DNA from 4 places in the Paenibacillus sp. P46E genome. Region 1 is predicted to be linked to each of the others. Evidence: predicted binding sites of a transcription regulator. Region 1 holds the regulator's gene; each other region holds the start of a gene.

Region 1 (3,665 bases):
GGGTGGATCGTCTGTTAAAGAATGTTCCTTACTTGTTCTACTTTTTAAGCAGGGAGAATTATAGTATGCGCATTGTCTTTTTCTGCTTATCTGAAGTGGTAGGGCGCTCTGGGGTAGAAGTATCGATCACCAAGGAACAGGGCCGAAGATTGATTGAGAAAGTTACCAAAAGTGCAGTGGTTTACGCCAGGAAGCTGAAGGAGCCGGAAGAAGTGCAACTTGTACTGGCTGAAGGTATTCTGGATGAACTTGGATATGAACAGACTAAGCAATAAGAACAATGTGCTCCCGGGTCGTGAATGGTATAAGTTGAGTTTCACCGGGAGACATTATCCGTCTATTACTTCAATATGTAGTCATAAACAGGTTTTACATGAAGTTGAAGGACGTTATTTGCTCGGCATAGACAATCAGCTGTTTATATTCAATTTCAGTTCCAAAGCTGGCGAAAGGACGAACAATTACATTATCCAAAACTACAAAATTGTAATTGAATGTCTTTTCAGGATGCTCAGCGCCCAAGTAGGAAATGTATTCATCAACGATGACATCGTCCATCAATGATTTGAGGTTAAATACATCCTCATTACTGCTGGTGTTCGAAGCAACGTTGCCTTGAATGCTGCCAAAGGCTGTAAGGATATTGACTCTGCGTTCCCCATGATTATTGTTCAGTAAAAGATTGGAGAGCTTACCTAATGCGTCGACTTTGAAGTCGACATGGGTTCTTATTTTGGATTGATTCAAACCAGACACTTCCTTTCAAGATTTAATTTACCAATATACAGGTTTCGACATATTACTCCGCTTTTCCTGTTTGTATGCAAAATAAATGTTTGAACATGAAGGACACTTAGTGAGACGTTGAAAAATGTCTCGCTAAAGTGTCCTTTGTGCTGTTATTCCCGAATAGTAACACGGGTTCCGATGGGAACTGTTGCTGCGAGGGTTAGCACATCTTCATTATACATGCGAATACAGCCATGGGAGACCTTTTTGCCGATGGAGGAAGGGTCATTGGTTCCGTGAATCCCATAATGCGGCTTAGACAGGCCCATCCAAAAAGCGCCGAAAGGGCCGCCGGGGTTTTTCTGTTTGTTGATAATGGTATATTCTCCAACTGGAGAGACGGACAGCATCTTGCCTATGCCGACAGGAAAACCTCTAATTACAGTGTCATTGTCCAGAAGATACAGTATTCGCTGTGACAGATCGATAATGATTCGATAGTTGGGCATTTTGATCAACACTCCTTTTATGATCAGGATATGAGTGGAGTGTAGAGAGAGTTCTGGAAAGTTAGATAGAAAACCGAATGCGAACAATTGTTCCCTTTGATTAATCAGTCATAGGAGAACAAAATAGATCAAATAATTAGTAGATTGAAGGGAAAAGGAAAAAACTGTTCCGCTACTAAGCGGAACAGTTTTAAATGAGACGGGGAATTACTAATGAATATCGCGGAATAGGCCGATAACTCTGCCCAGAATCGTAACTCGATTCAGACGTAGAGGCTCATAAGCCGGATTCTCCGGCTGCAGACGGATATGGTCACGTTCTTTGTAGAAGGTCTTTACTGTTGCTTCATCTTCTTCAGTCATGGCAACGACGATATCGCCATTATCTGCTGTCTGCTGCTGGCGAACGATTACATAGTCACCATTCATAATGCCAGCGTCGACCATGCTGTCACCAAGAACAGACAGCATAAACACTTTGTTATCACCTACGTAATGAGTAGGAAGCGGAAAGTAATCTTCAATATTCTCTGTTGCTGTAATCGGCACCCCGGCGGTAACCTTTCCAACGACTGGAATGCGTGTTACCGTCTGAACAAATTGATGAACATTCTCGGAATCCTCTTGTCCCAGCAGTTCTATTGCACGCGGTTTCGTTGGATCACGGCGGATAAGCCCTTTCTTCTCCAACCGGTCCAGGTGACCGTGTACCGTGGAGCTGGAAGCCAGTCCTACAGCTTCACCGATTTCCCGGACAGAAGGTGGATACCCCTTGCTGCGGACTTCGTTACGAATAAATTCCAGGATCGCCAGTTGGCGACTCGAAATCTTTGACATCGGAATCAACCCCATATACTATGTTTGGGAAAATTATAACATAGAACTTCCGTTCGTACAAACATAAGTTCTAAAACGATCCAGAGTATTAGGTGGAGAATGGAAAAACAGGGTTGATATAACAGAAAATGGGGTTCGAAGAATAAGGGAACAATTGTTCGAAAAAAGTATTGATCAAAACACATGTTCGTGTTATATTAATTTCGAAAGTAAGAACAAGTGTTTGGAGGTCGGTTAATATGTTAAAGTACAGCACATACCGTAGTATTTACGACGAGGTTCATGAGGACCATACAGCGAGAGCCCGTTCTGCATACAATGATAGACTAGATATGAAGAATCTTCTTTTCTCTTTAGCGGCACCCTGCCGCAGATTGCTCCGCCAGGACACAATTGTAAAGCTAGCCTTGATTTTCCTATTAGTAATTTCCGGATTTACTGTGGTAGGCAATGTTTTTGCAGGATCGGTGTTGTCATCCAAGCAGGAGAAGAGGGTTGTTGTTGAACGCGGGGATACACTTTGGAGCATAGCACTTAAGAATAAACCGGCTCATATGAAAACGGCTGTATATATAGAAGGAATCAAACGGACGAGCGGTCTGGAGAACAGCAATATCCAAGCCGGCGATGTGCTGAGTCTGCCTGCATATTAATACTGATGGAGTACCTATAGATGGATACCAGGAGCTTTCAGGGAGCAGACCTTGACAAGCTCTTTTTCTCATGGCAAAGTTAGAATGAATTTATAGGGGAGGGGAACATATTGAACATTGACGAATTGGTCGCCCGCATCAATGAATTAGCGCGCAAACAGAAGAGTGACGGCTTGAATGAAGAGGAGCTTGCGGAAAGAGCCAAGCTTCGCGAGATCTATCTGGGTAATATCCGCAGTAACTTCCGTGCTCAACTTAATAATATTGAAATTGTGGACAAATAAGCGCATGAACAAGGCAACAAGGCAGGAGTTAATGATGCTCTGTTCCTTTTCATAGATATTATAGGATGACTAGGGGGAAATGACATGGCCCGTTCTTGGGAAAGAATGGTTCAACGCAACACACAGCAAATCAACAAGCAACGCAAGAAGCAAGGGAAAGATTCCATCTATGCATCAACCACTTCTGCAGCTGCAAAGAGCAGCGATATTTTTAAAGGCCGTAATATTATATTTCCGGTAATATTGTTGATGCTTGGCATCATGTTCTGGGTAGTTGGCTCAATTGATGAAGCTAAAGGCAGCGGCATTCTTGCCAACTGGTTGGGAGTGGTTCTGTATTTCCTGCTAGCGGCACTGCTGTTTTTCCGCCGTCCATATTTAAAGGTTGAACGTGCCAGACTTGCTACCATTAAATACAACCGTGAGCGCCAGCTTCCGGCAGCGGATATTGAAAAAATAACTGTTACACGTGGTGCAGTTTCCATTAAGTATAAAGGTAAACGCACGCAGTGGGTATTCTCCAGGCTGTTCAACCGTTATGACATTAATGCAATGGGTGAGCGTCTGGAGCAGTTCGCCAAGCAGAATCATGTGGAATATGTGAACGAATAGAAAGATACGACCAGCAGAGGGAGAGGGAGAACTATAATGCC
Region 2 (3,665 bases), on a different contig from region 1:
GGCAGCGCAAGCAGTTCAGCTGTCAATCGATAACCGGATTCCCGTTCCCAATCCCCCATCTTGATCAGCAAAGGATCAAAGGGCAGCTCGAAATCGGTAACCGCTTTGTAGTAGCCTTTCAGCCGCTGTCTGGATGGAATGGAATCCATCAGACCACTGATAATCGCGATTCGGCTGTGTCCTTTACGGACCAGATACGACATCGCTTCATAGGAAGCCTGCTCATCATTATATTGGATTGATATATCGTTCTGTGTATAACCGTAAGTATATACAATGGGTATGCCTTCGGCATCGATAAGGCCTGTCAAATCACGGGTATGTACACCGATATAAATGATTCCATCCACTTGCTTGCTGAGCAGCTCGGACACGGCGTTGGCAGCATATTTGCGGTAAGCTTCCGTATCGCCGAAATTGCGGCCAATCCGCTTATCCAGTCGAAGGTTGACAAGCAATATATGCAGGTCGTGCCGGTCCCCGAAGTCATTGATACCATCGATAATATCGGGGGCGTTGAATACGGTCACATCTTCTGCGATTACGCCAATCGTATTCGTCCGGTTGCGTTTGAGGCTCTTTGCAATATCATTCGGTTTGTAGTTCAGCTCTTCTATGGCTTCTGTCACCCGTTTGTGCGTTTCAGGACGGACATTACGGGTGCCGTTAAGTACATAGGAGACGGTAGCAATTGAAACATTGGCCTTGAGAGCTATGTCTTTAATGCTGGTTTTCCTCATGGGATTCTCCTGTCTAAGCATCCGAACCAAAGTCCATTAGCCGTTTAAACGTTTAGATTTATAAGTGACAAGTAAAACTTACCACATTATATTTCTTTCTGCAAGCACTTACATCGCAATTTTCCCGAAATTATTTACAGTCATATCCGCTCCTTTTCCAACATTCTGATTAAAACGCAAAAGACCCACAAGAAGGTCACTTTTTTCAAAGTGTCTTTCTTGTGGGTCACAGTTAATCAGTGCAATCCTGTTTCTTCCTGCAGCTTCACTACAGCCACCCACGGACAGTATCGGTCAGCCTCCAGGAGGCTAAATAGTCTACCTTATATTTATTTCCGGCGCTGCTTCATCATCCGGTTATACATCACCAGCGCGGCAATGATCATGCCGATCATGGCGACACTGCTTGCTGAATTAGCCGACATGCCGAACATGAGGCACACGCTGTTCACTAATGTTCTCGTAAGCAGCGCAACCAAAATCAGCATCAATGGACGCCAAATATTATACCCTCTCATCCCCTCAACACTCCCACTCTAGTAATCAAGCTATTAGTAGCTATTATAGCACAAGAAGGAATGCGCATACATTTTCGCCCGGAGAGCACTGCCGGACGGCAACTGCTCCCTACTAATTCTTATCCATTCTTTCTTTTCAAACATTCCAGAAGCTCAACCTTCATACTCTGTATAGCATCTTCTTTGGGCATCCGCAACACACGGGTTAACCGGACCATATCTTTTTCAAAAAATTTCAATAATGCCAGTGTGGCCGATTCATCATTATCCTTCTGAAGACGTTCAAGTAAACCTAGGAATTCATCTTCCGACTTAATTCCTGAATCATTTTCTTCCTCCATTTGTTCACCGCCTGTTGAGATATGTTCAATTGCCGGGCGACCTCAGCCTCTGTTTGATCTCCTAGATAGATTGCGCAAATGACCTTCTTTCCCACTTCTGACGTTAGTCCATTTAAATAGTGCTGCACTAGTAACCTGTTGTCAGCTTGTTCAGAAAATGAAGGAGTACGGGGCTCCGGGCTGGATGCGAGAGGGACTTCACGCTTAAAGTCCCTCTTGGCACGATACTGCATACGCCAAGCAATCCGGTAGAGCTCATGACGATAGTATTCTATTGCACTCACTTTTAATGCCTCCCTTGTATTTCTATATACCTATAATGTAGGGAGTTATTAATTTCCATTCTACAACCAATATAGGAACTTATGTTCCTATTATTATATACATAAGGCAATCTTTTGTACATTGCTAGTCAAAATTCCAGTCCAAGCAAGTAATGTGCCCGCCTGATTTTGACAAGAACATGTGTTCGGTATATAATTTCCTGTATAGGAGGGATTCTGTGTGGATATGATGGAGAAACTTGAAATTTTAACGGCTTCGGCCAAATATGATGTGGCCTGCACCTCCAGCGGCTCCGATCGTAAAGGCCAGCCCGGTGGCATGGGTAATGCCGTCAGCATGGGCATCTGCCACAGCTTCGCAGCAGATGGCCGCTGCATTTCACTACTTAAGGTGCTGATGACCAACGGGTGCGTATATGACTGCGCGTACTGCGTGAACCGTAAATCGAACCCCACACGCCGGGCCGCACTCTCGCCGGAGGAGCTCGCAGACCTGACCATGCAGTTCTACCGCCGTAATTACATAGAAGGCTTATTTCTCAGCTCCGGCATTATGCGGAGTCCCGATTATACAACCGAGCAAATGATTACTGCTCTTGATCTGCTAAGGAACACCTACCAGTTCAGAGGATATATCCATGTAAAGGCCATTCCCGGCGCAGACGAGGTGCTGCTGTCCCGACTTGGCCTGCTGGCCGACCGCATGAGCGTCAATATCGAGCTTCCTTCTCAAGAAAGCCTGGGCCTGCTGGCTCCCGACAAGAGCAAGGCCTCCATTCTGAAGCCTATGTCCCTGATCAAAGAAAAGATTAACGAGAACCGCTCCGATCTCGTCAAATATAACCATGCCCCCCGCTTTGCTCCCGCCGGACAGAGCACCCAGATGATTATCGGAGCTACGCCCGATACCGATTTCCGTATACTGACCCTCACCGAAGGTTTGTACCGGAAATACGCGTTGAAACGCGTTTTTTTCTCTGCCTACACCCCCGTAGTGGAACATTCACTCCTGCCGGCTCTAGATACCAAACCACCGCTGCTGCGGGAGCACCGCCTCTACCAGGCCGACTGGCTGCTGCGTTTCTACGGATTTCAGGCCCATGAATTGCTGGATGAAGCGGTACCCAACTTCAATCCGCTGCTGGATCCGAAATGTAGCTGGGCGGTGAATCACCGGGAAGAGTTCCCGGTTGAGATCAACCGTGCCCCGTATGAGCAGCTGCTGCGGGTGCCAGGGATCGGGGTAAGGAGTGCTCAGCGGATTGTTAAGGCACGACGGGCCGGAACCCTGGACTTTGCAGCCCTCAAGAAGCTTGGTGTGGTTCTTAAACGCGCACAATTTTTCATTACCTGTAAGGGGAAAATGCTGGAGGGATTAAAGGTGGGCGAGCATACCCTGCTTCGCTCACTCATGTCCGGGCAGGAGCTTGCCAGGATCGAGCCGCCGCAGTACGAGCAGCTCACTCTGTTCGACGATTCCTATCTGGCTGCCTTACCGGCAGCGGGAGCGGCAGTCCCGACAGCAGGTTCGGCTGCGCTGAAGGGAGGCGAATGGCCCTGATGTTTAAGGCAGCCGCTTTGGCCTATACCTACGATGGCAGCTTTGAAGGCCTGCTGTGCTGTGTGTTCGAGAGCTATCAATGGAAGGAGACACCGCTCGCTATACATTCGGACGAAGAAGAACAAGGCCTGCTGCTGGAATCCAAATGGATTGACACGGACAGTAGCAGAGCAGAACGGGTACTGAAGTCAATCCCGTTACGCATCTGCACCGAGGCAGAG
Region 3 (3,665 bases), on a different contig from region 1:
AGCGGCCGCAACCAGTGCTCCCTGCTCATTTACCGCCACATAGGTGGGGTTCTCTTCCGACAGTTCAAACCCGGCAAGCTGCTCTTCATATAAAAAGGAATCATCAATATCCGGCCGGTGCTTCCGGCAAAAGTCCAAAAACTCGTCTCTTCTGTGCTGACTTAACGCTTCGATCTTCATTTGCTTATCATCCTTCCAGCCTGTTATACTGCTGTTCTAAAAATATCAGAAGTTCAATCAACCGAAAAGGGTAAAAACAACTATGAACCATTGTATCATTGCTGCCATTACCAAAAGTCCGCTGAGAGCCTCACTGTATCATTTTACCAGAGCAAGTAATCTGCAAGGTATGGCTGCCTTGGATGGGATCTTCGCATCGGCCTTGCTGTACCCCGAATATGCCAACGGCATACGCCGGACTGAAGCCTGGAAGACAGTCTATAACGGCCAGCATGCAGTGCTGAACTCCCATCTTCGAATCACCCCCGAGGCTATGGAGGCAGGAACAACGGCTGAACAGTTCCGCGCCTGTCTGGACCGCCATGTCTTCCTCTGGCCAACTGAACGTGACTGTATGTCCATGGCAGCTATGTACTCTCGCAGAGAACCAGGAGAGACCTTTGCCATTTTGAAATTGGATGCCCTTAAGCTCTTAACGGATCACTTCGATCATATCCGGTTGTCCAAATATGACTCCGGGAGCTCTCCACGATACCCGCACCGGATGTCCTACCGCAAGAGCTGTAAGATGCTGCTGCCCATTGGGCTATTCATGATAGAGAATGGGCCGTCGATTCCGGCAAAGCCCTCCGAGATCAAAGAGGTGCTTGTAGCGTATTCGCTCACTCCGTTAAGCCGCTATCTGCAGACCATTTACTGTTCCGGTCAGGATCTGGTGCCGGCAGCTTGGAGGGGTATCCATGAACCGCTGGTTTTGCCTTCGGCTCCGCATTCCTAAACAATGTGAGGTCATTCGGGCATAAAAAAACAAGCATCCCTTCAAAAGAAGGGATGCTTGCGTAAACCGTAGTGCGGTCAAGAGGACTCGAACCTCCACGATATTGCTATCACTGGCACCTGAAGCCAGCGCGTCTGCCAATTCCGCCATGACCGCATATTCAATGACTTACTTTCGCAGTCACAAGATAGATCATACCATTCGATGATGCCTGAGTCAATATTTTTTTGTAATCATTTTTAATACATAAATTTCTGTATAAATATTGCTTTTATTTACGTATTCGGGGTATAATGAGAACAAAGGTTCGCATACTATAAATGAGGTGATTTATATGGCGACTACCAAGAGAAATCCACTAACTACACCAACAATCCCCGAAGATATAACCAAAGACGAAAAGTCCCTTGTCAGAAGCTATTTGCTGCTTACGTTCATTCATAAAGTATTTGAACGCGACTGCCGGGTCATCGGCAAGAGCGGATTATTCAAGACACCACAGCTCTATATGGAGCTGGTATCCGGTGCAACGAAGAAGACCTCGCTGATGCTCCAGGAGGTCACCCGGGAGCTTACCTCGCATCATCTGAAGATCACGACCATCCGTCAAGATCAACGGGGGGTAGAGGCCCAGTATTCCTGCCGTGGATATACCGGCGAGATGAATATCCCTTGGCCCGGATTTCGTAATGAAATGATGCTGCGGATGCGTGCTTACCTCGGCCTGACACCTGAGCTAACCGTTCTCCCCCGGGAAGATACTGTGGAACAGATGGCGTTATCCATATAAGTCCTGTACTTATCATAAGAAACAGCCCCCTCCGCTATGGAGGGGGCTGTTCTTGCTAGGTTTATACATTATACGTTCTCCGGCTCTTGTCTGGGTTCGGCAAAGGGCTGGTACACATAGTTGCGGTCAAGCTTCACTATCCGCTTATTGGGACGGCGTATCATCACCTGGGACTCGTCCCAGGCGAGCACAATACCTTTTACATCATTACTCTCCAGTGCATCGCGTACAACACGGATCTTCTCACCGGAAATCCGGTAGGCATCCAGCTGTTCGTCACTAATCATGAAGTTCAAGTCTCCTTTCAACACATTGCTAGCCTTATCCACCCGTGAAAAAGACCCCAATGAGTAATCATTCGGGTCTAGTTACTTGCAGTTCTAACCTTATATCTTATGAAGTTCTATATCAGCGCTTCATTCTTCTCAAACCAGAAGTCAAGAACTTTAGCGGACATCACACGTTGTTCCAGATATTCCACCTGATGATCAGTGAATTTCTGTCTCCAATTGAAGGACAATTCTTCACACAAACTTGTGATCGTCAAAAGTTCAGACCAAGCGACGTAACGTTTGTACCAGAAAAACTGAGGATGTTCAATCATATAGGGATACAGGTCGTCGAATTCCGTATGTTTGCAATCCAGCGCACGCTCGAAATGATCCTTGGCCTCGGTTAGTTTATCAATAAAAAATTGCTCTGTCACCGGTTCTTTCCCCATTGTGACGCCTCCTCTCTCATGTCTAATTTTTATTATAAAGGAAAACTTATAGAGTGAAAAGCAGTTGTTAAAAAAATAGGCTAAGTTCCTCTAATTGTCACCCTTTATTCGTCAAAGACAATGGTTCCTTCACTAAGAGACATAATCCGGACAAGTGACTCCAGACGTATACCCTGTTCTCTAATGGTTCTGGCTCCGGCCTGGAAGCTTTTCTCCACAACTACACCGAGTCCGACCAGTTCGGCGCCGGAGCGCTGAATGATTTTGATGAGACCGCGTGCGGCGTCGCCGTTTGCGATAATATCGTCAATGAACAGCACCTTGTCATCCGCAGAGATAAATTGGCGGGAGAGCATGATGTCTGTAACAATGCCTTTGGTGAATGAAGGCACTCTCTCGCACAGTGCATCCGGATCAGCTAACAGCGTTTTTTTACGGCGGGCAAATACCAGCGGCACCTTCAATTCGTAAGCGGTGGCAAATGCCACGGCAATACCCGAGGATTCCACGGTAACCACCCGTGTAACTCCAGCATCAGCAAATCTCCCGGCAAACTCCCGTCCCATTTCCATCGTCAGCATAGGATCAACCTGGTGGTTGAGCAGCGCATCCAGCTTCAGCACCTGATCAGAAAGGACGACCCCCTCCTGCAAAATCCGTTGTTTCAATAATTCCATGATTTTGAACCTCCATTACCCTTTATAATTCCATACGTTCCACTGTAATAATCCTATATAAGCATTAGGCGGAAGTCATGTCCTTCTGCTCATCATCATAACCTGTACTATATGGACTGCACAAGGCTATCCTTTGGCACAGCCATTTTTTATCTTTGCAGCACAATTAAGGAGGGGAGCCATGAAATCCCATGTCCGTACTCTGCAAATCGCTTTCACCTATATTGGCACCATTGTAGGTGCCGGATTCGCCACCGGCCAGGAGATCCTGCGGTTCTTCACAAGATATGGACACTGGGCCGTGCTCACCATCCTGCTCTCCACGGCCCTGTTCATCTGGCTCGGCACCAAAATGATGATTATCAGCCAGCGCATCAAAGCAGACTCTTATGAGGATTTCAACCGCCACCTCTTCGGTGAGCGTGTCGGCAAAAGCATCAGCCTGTTCACGATGATCATCCTGATTGGCGTCAACAGCATTATGCTGGCCGGGGCAGGAGCTATTTTTCAGGAGCATCT
Region 4 (3,665 bases), on a different contig from region 1:
CATTGGGGATCGTTCCAGCTCTCCATTAATCATCTGATTGCGGCAGTGATTTTTCTGCTTGCAGCCAGTACGGATGGCATAGACGGCTATATAGCCCGGAAATACAACATGGTCACCAATCTGGGCAAGCTGCTAGATCCCCTTGCGGACAAGTTGCTGGTCTCGGCTGTACTGATTTCCCTGGTAGAACTGGGCAGATGTGACTCTTGGATTGCCATCGTCATTATCAGCCGTGAGTTCGCAGTAACGGGCTTGCGACAAGTAGCACTGCTCGAAGGTAAAGTGGTTGCTGCTAGCAAATGGGGCAAGATTAAAACTGTGATTCAGATTGTCGCCATATCGCTTCTGCTGCTCAACAATTTTCCGTTTCAATTTGTCAGCATTCCTGTAGATGATATTGCGATCTGGGCAGCGGCAATTGTTACCATCTATTCAGGTGTTGACTATTTCGTGAAAAACAAAGATTTATTGCAGCTCCACAACGCTTAATTGAACTGCACAGAATCATTCATTATGTACATTCAGGAGGAGAAAGCCAGCGATGAAAGCAGAAATTATTGCCGTCGGCACAGAACTTTTGCTCGGGCAGATTGTAAACAGCAATGCACAGTTTCTTTCAGTAGAGCTGGCAGCACTCGGAATCGATGTTTATTTTCAGACCGTTGTTGGAGACAACAGCAGCCGTTTACAGCAAGCCATAGAAATTGCCCGCAGCCGTGCGGATGTTATTCTGTTCACCGGAGGGATTGGTCCGACCGAAGATGATCTTACCAAAGATGCATTAGCTGCATCCGTAGGACGCAGTTTGCATATAGACCAGCTTGCCATGGATCATGTTCAGCGGTTTTTTGATGAACGCAAAATGGTTATGACCGAAAACAACCGGAAACAGGCTCTGATTATTGACGGAACAACGCCACTCCCGAATGAAACGGGGCTGGCTGTCGGTCTTGCTTTTTCCGATGGTGGAAAGTTCTACATTGTACTCCCAGGACCTCCGCGCGAGATGAAGCCAATGTTCACAGGCCAGGCTAAGCCTTGGCTGCAGCAGCATGCCTTGACGGATGAAATGCCGATATACTCCAAAATGCTGAAGTTTGCCGGTATCGGAGAGTCGCTTCTTGAAGATAAACTGATTGACCTAATCCGGGGCCAGACCGATCCGACCATCGCTCCATATGCCAAGGAGGGTGAGGTAACGGTGCGTATCTCCACCAAAGCCCCTTCGGAGCAGGAAGCTATGAAGAAGCTGGAGGTACTTGAGAAGTCCATTCAGGAGATTCTGCCTGAGCATATGTATGCTAATATTAATGTGCCGCTTGAGCAGGTGATTGTGGATTGGATGGTAGAAGCCGGCCTGACTTTGAGTGCGGCGGAGAGCTGTACAGGCGGTCTTCTAATGGAGAGCATTACAAATATTCCGGGTAGCTCGTCTATGTTCCTCGGAGGGATCGTATGCTATTCCAATGATATGAAGAAGAAGCTGCTGAACGTACCTGCAGCCCTGCTGGAGGGTCCGGAGGCCCCTGGCGCAGTCAGCCGTGAGGTGGCTGAGGTGCTTGCAGATCAGGTGAGAATGACCGCCGACAGCGACTTTGGATTGTCGGTTACCGGTGTAGCAGGTCCGGGATATTCTGAGCGCAAGCCAGTAGGGTTAGTATTTATCGGACTGGCTGAACGCGGCCGGCCTACGGAAGTCTATGAACTTAATCTTAAAGGCACTCGCGAAAATATCCGCCTGCGAACCGTTAAGGCGCTTTTATACCGTCTCTGGCGCAGGCTGGAGGAGCGTAAGGCAGCTACACCGCCGGAAGGGTCAGCCTTGCAATAACCTTCCTGTCCAGTATATAATTTATTCATACGGAAGAACCGTGGCACTGAGATATCCTTGCTGCGGTTTTTTGTTTATTCTTATGAAATGAAAAAGCAGCCTGTCCCTGTAAGAAGGTACTGTCCGACATCCGGTGAATGAATAATCTGGCCCAGCGTCAGATCTGGAAGGAGGCTTACAATAAAAGGGAGTAACATCCCTGGGGACAAAAAAAACGAATGTATGTTCGAAAAAAAGCTTGGCAAGACCTCCAAAACACGTTATTATAATACTATAAACAGTGAAGGAAGTGGTCTGATTGTCAGATCGTCGTGCGGCGCTTGATATGGCGCTTCGTCAAATAGAAAAACAATTCGGTAAAGGTTCGGTTATGAAATTGGGAGAATCCACTCACATGAAAGTGGAAGTCGTACCTAGCGGATCTTTGGCACTTGATATTGCATTAGGTATAGGCGGACTTCCTAAGGGACGTATTATTGAAGTATATGGACCGGAGTCTTCCGGTAAGACAACTGTTGCCCTGCACGCTATTGCTGAAGTGCAGAAGGCAGGCGGACAAGCTGCATTTATCGATGCCGAGCATGCACTTGATCCTAAATACGCCAAAGCGCTTGGTGTAAACATCGATGAACTGCTGCTATCCCAGCCTGATACTGGTGAGCAAGCCCTTGAAATCGCTGAAGCACTTGTTCGCAGTGGCGCGGTTGATATCATCGTAGTAGACTCGGTGGCAGCACTGGTTCCAAAAGCGGAAATTGAAGGCGACATGGGGGATTCCCATGTAGGCTTGCAAGCACGTCTGATGTCCCAGGCATTGCGGAAGCTGTCGGGAGCAATCAACAAATCCAATACTATTGCTATCTTCATCAACCAGCTTCGTGAGAAGATTGGCGTGATGTTTGGTAACCCGGAAACGACACCTGGCGGCCGGGCACTGAAATTCTACTCTTCCGTACGCTTGGATGTGCGCCGCGTAGAGAGTATCAAGATGGGTAATGATGTTGTGGGTAACCGCACCAAGATTAAAGTCGTGAAGAACAAGGTCGCTCCTCCATTCAAACAAGCAGATGTGGATATCATGTACGGCGAAGGCATTTCCCGTGAAGGAAGCCTTGTGGATATCGGAACAGAGATGGATATCGTGAATAAGAGCGGGGCTTGGTATTCCTATGAAGGTGAACGCCTTGGACAAGGCCGTGAGAATTCCAAGCAGTTCCTCAAGGAGCATCAGGATATTGCCTTACTAATTGAGAATAAGATTCGTGAAGCCAGCAATTTGTCAACGCTTGTGGCTGCACCTTCGGAATCTGAAGTAGTAGCAGAGCAAGAGGAAGAAGAAAAGCTCCTGCTTGAAATCGAATAACTTGATATTCAATCATTTGTAATTGAATACTAGGTAAGAGTTCAGGCGCCCTGTGAATGATCATAGCAGGGCGCTTTTTCGCAAATGAATAAGATTTACATCAGTAATGAGGTGATAGGGCAACTATGGTAATCCAATTAAATCCTGAACCTGAAGAGCAGGACGAGCAGATCTTAGCGAATTTTCCTGAGGATGAATTACTCGAAATTACGCGTGTGGAGCGTCAGAAGAAGTCAGACCACCGTTATATTATACATTTTGGTGCATATCAGCTGGCTGTTCATGAAGATGTCATGATTAAATACCGGATGATTACGGGGAGCTCCTTCATGAAGACCGATCTGGAGGAGATCGTTGTAGCTGATGAGCGGCAGCGGGCTTATGTGGAGGGTCTGCGCTATTTGGAGCGCAAACCGCGAACGTCACAGGAAATGGCCCGTCGTTTACGGGAGAAGGAAATAGGAGAGACTA

The links. Region 1 encodes LexA, which represses DNA repair genes until DNA is damaged. Its sites were predicted from a motif close to CGAACATATGTTCG; they were not measured.
Region 2: A3849_RS06380 (putative DNA modification/repair radical SAM protein) is a predicted target of LexA. The motif match lies at 2,058-2,071, and genes of this name have one in related genera.
Region 3: A3849_RS30145 (YhjD family protein) is a predicted target of LexA. The motif match lies at 1,255-1,268, and genes of this name have one in related genera.
Region 4: recA (recombinase RecA) is a predicted target of LexA. The motif match lies at 2,047-2,060, and genes of this name have one in related genera.

What each region holds. Positions count from the first base shown of each region.
Region 1 is NZ_LVYZ01000055.1:129,029-132,693, forward strand. It holds gene A3849_RS21125 (hypothetical protein) at 1-275, shown strand, start outside; gene A3849_RS21130 (hypothetical protein) at 370-747, opposite strand; gene A3849_RS21135 (L,D-transpeptidase) at 900-1,238, opposite strand; gene lexA (transcriptional repressor LexA) at 1,449-2,075, opposite strand; gene A3849_RS21145 (LysM peptidoglycan-binding domain-containing protein) at 2,315-2,728, shown strand; gene A3849_RS21150 (DUF896 domain-containing protein) at 2,839-3,012, shown strand; gene A3849_RS21155 (hypothetical protein) at 3,097-3,624, shown strand; gene A3849_RS21160 (HAD family hydrolase) at 3,661-3,665, shown strand, end outside.
Region 2 is NZ_LVYZ01000027.1:106,249-109,913, reverse strand. It holds gene A3849_RS06400 (LacI family DNA-binding transcriptional regulator) at 1-740, opposite strand, end outside; gene A3849_RS06395 (hypothetical protein) at 1,070-1,258, opposite strand; gene A3849_RS06390 (hypothetical protein) at 1,378-1,599, opposite strand; gene A3849_RS06380 (putative DNA modification/repair radical SAM protein) at 2,110-3,444, shown strand; gene A3849_RS06375 (TIGR03915 family putative DNA repair protein) at 3,444-3,665, shown strand, end outside.
Region 3 is NZ_LVYZ01000099.1:9,786-13,450, reverse strand. It holds gene A3849_RS30160 (GNAT family N-acetyltransferase) at 1-180, opposite strand, end outside; gene A3849_RS30155 (DUF7002 family protein) at 263-958, shown strand; tRNA gene A3849_RS30150 (tRNA-Leu) at 1,031-1,114, opposite strand; gene A3849_RS30145 (YhjD family protein) at 1,293-1,748, shown strand; gene A3849_RS30140 (hypothetical protein) at 1,817-2,035, opposite strand; gene A3849_RS30135 (hypothetical protein) at 2,152-2,469, opposite strand; gene A3849_RS30130 (xanthine phosphoribosyltransferase) at 2,574-3,146, opposite strand; gene A3849_RS30125 (YkvI family membrane protein) at 3,328-3,665, shown strand, end outside.
Region 4 is NZ_LVYZ01000026.1:132,048-135,712, forward strand. It holds gene pgsA (CDP-diacylglycerol--glycerol-3-phosphate 3-phosphatidyltransferase) at 1-489, shown strand, start outside; gene A3849_RS05815 (competence/damage-inducible protein A) at 542-1,831, shown strand; gene recA (recombinase RecA) at 2,130-3,194, shown strand; gene A3849_RS05825 (regulatory protein RecX) at 3,320-3,665, shown strand, end outside.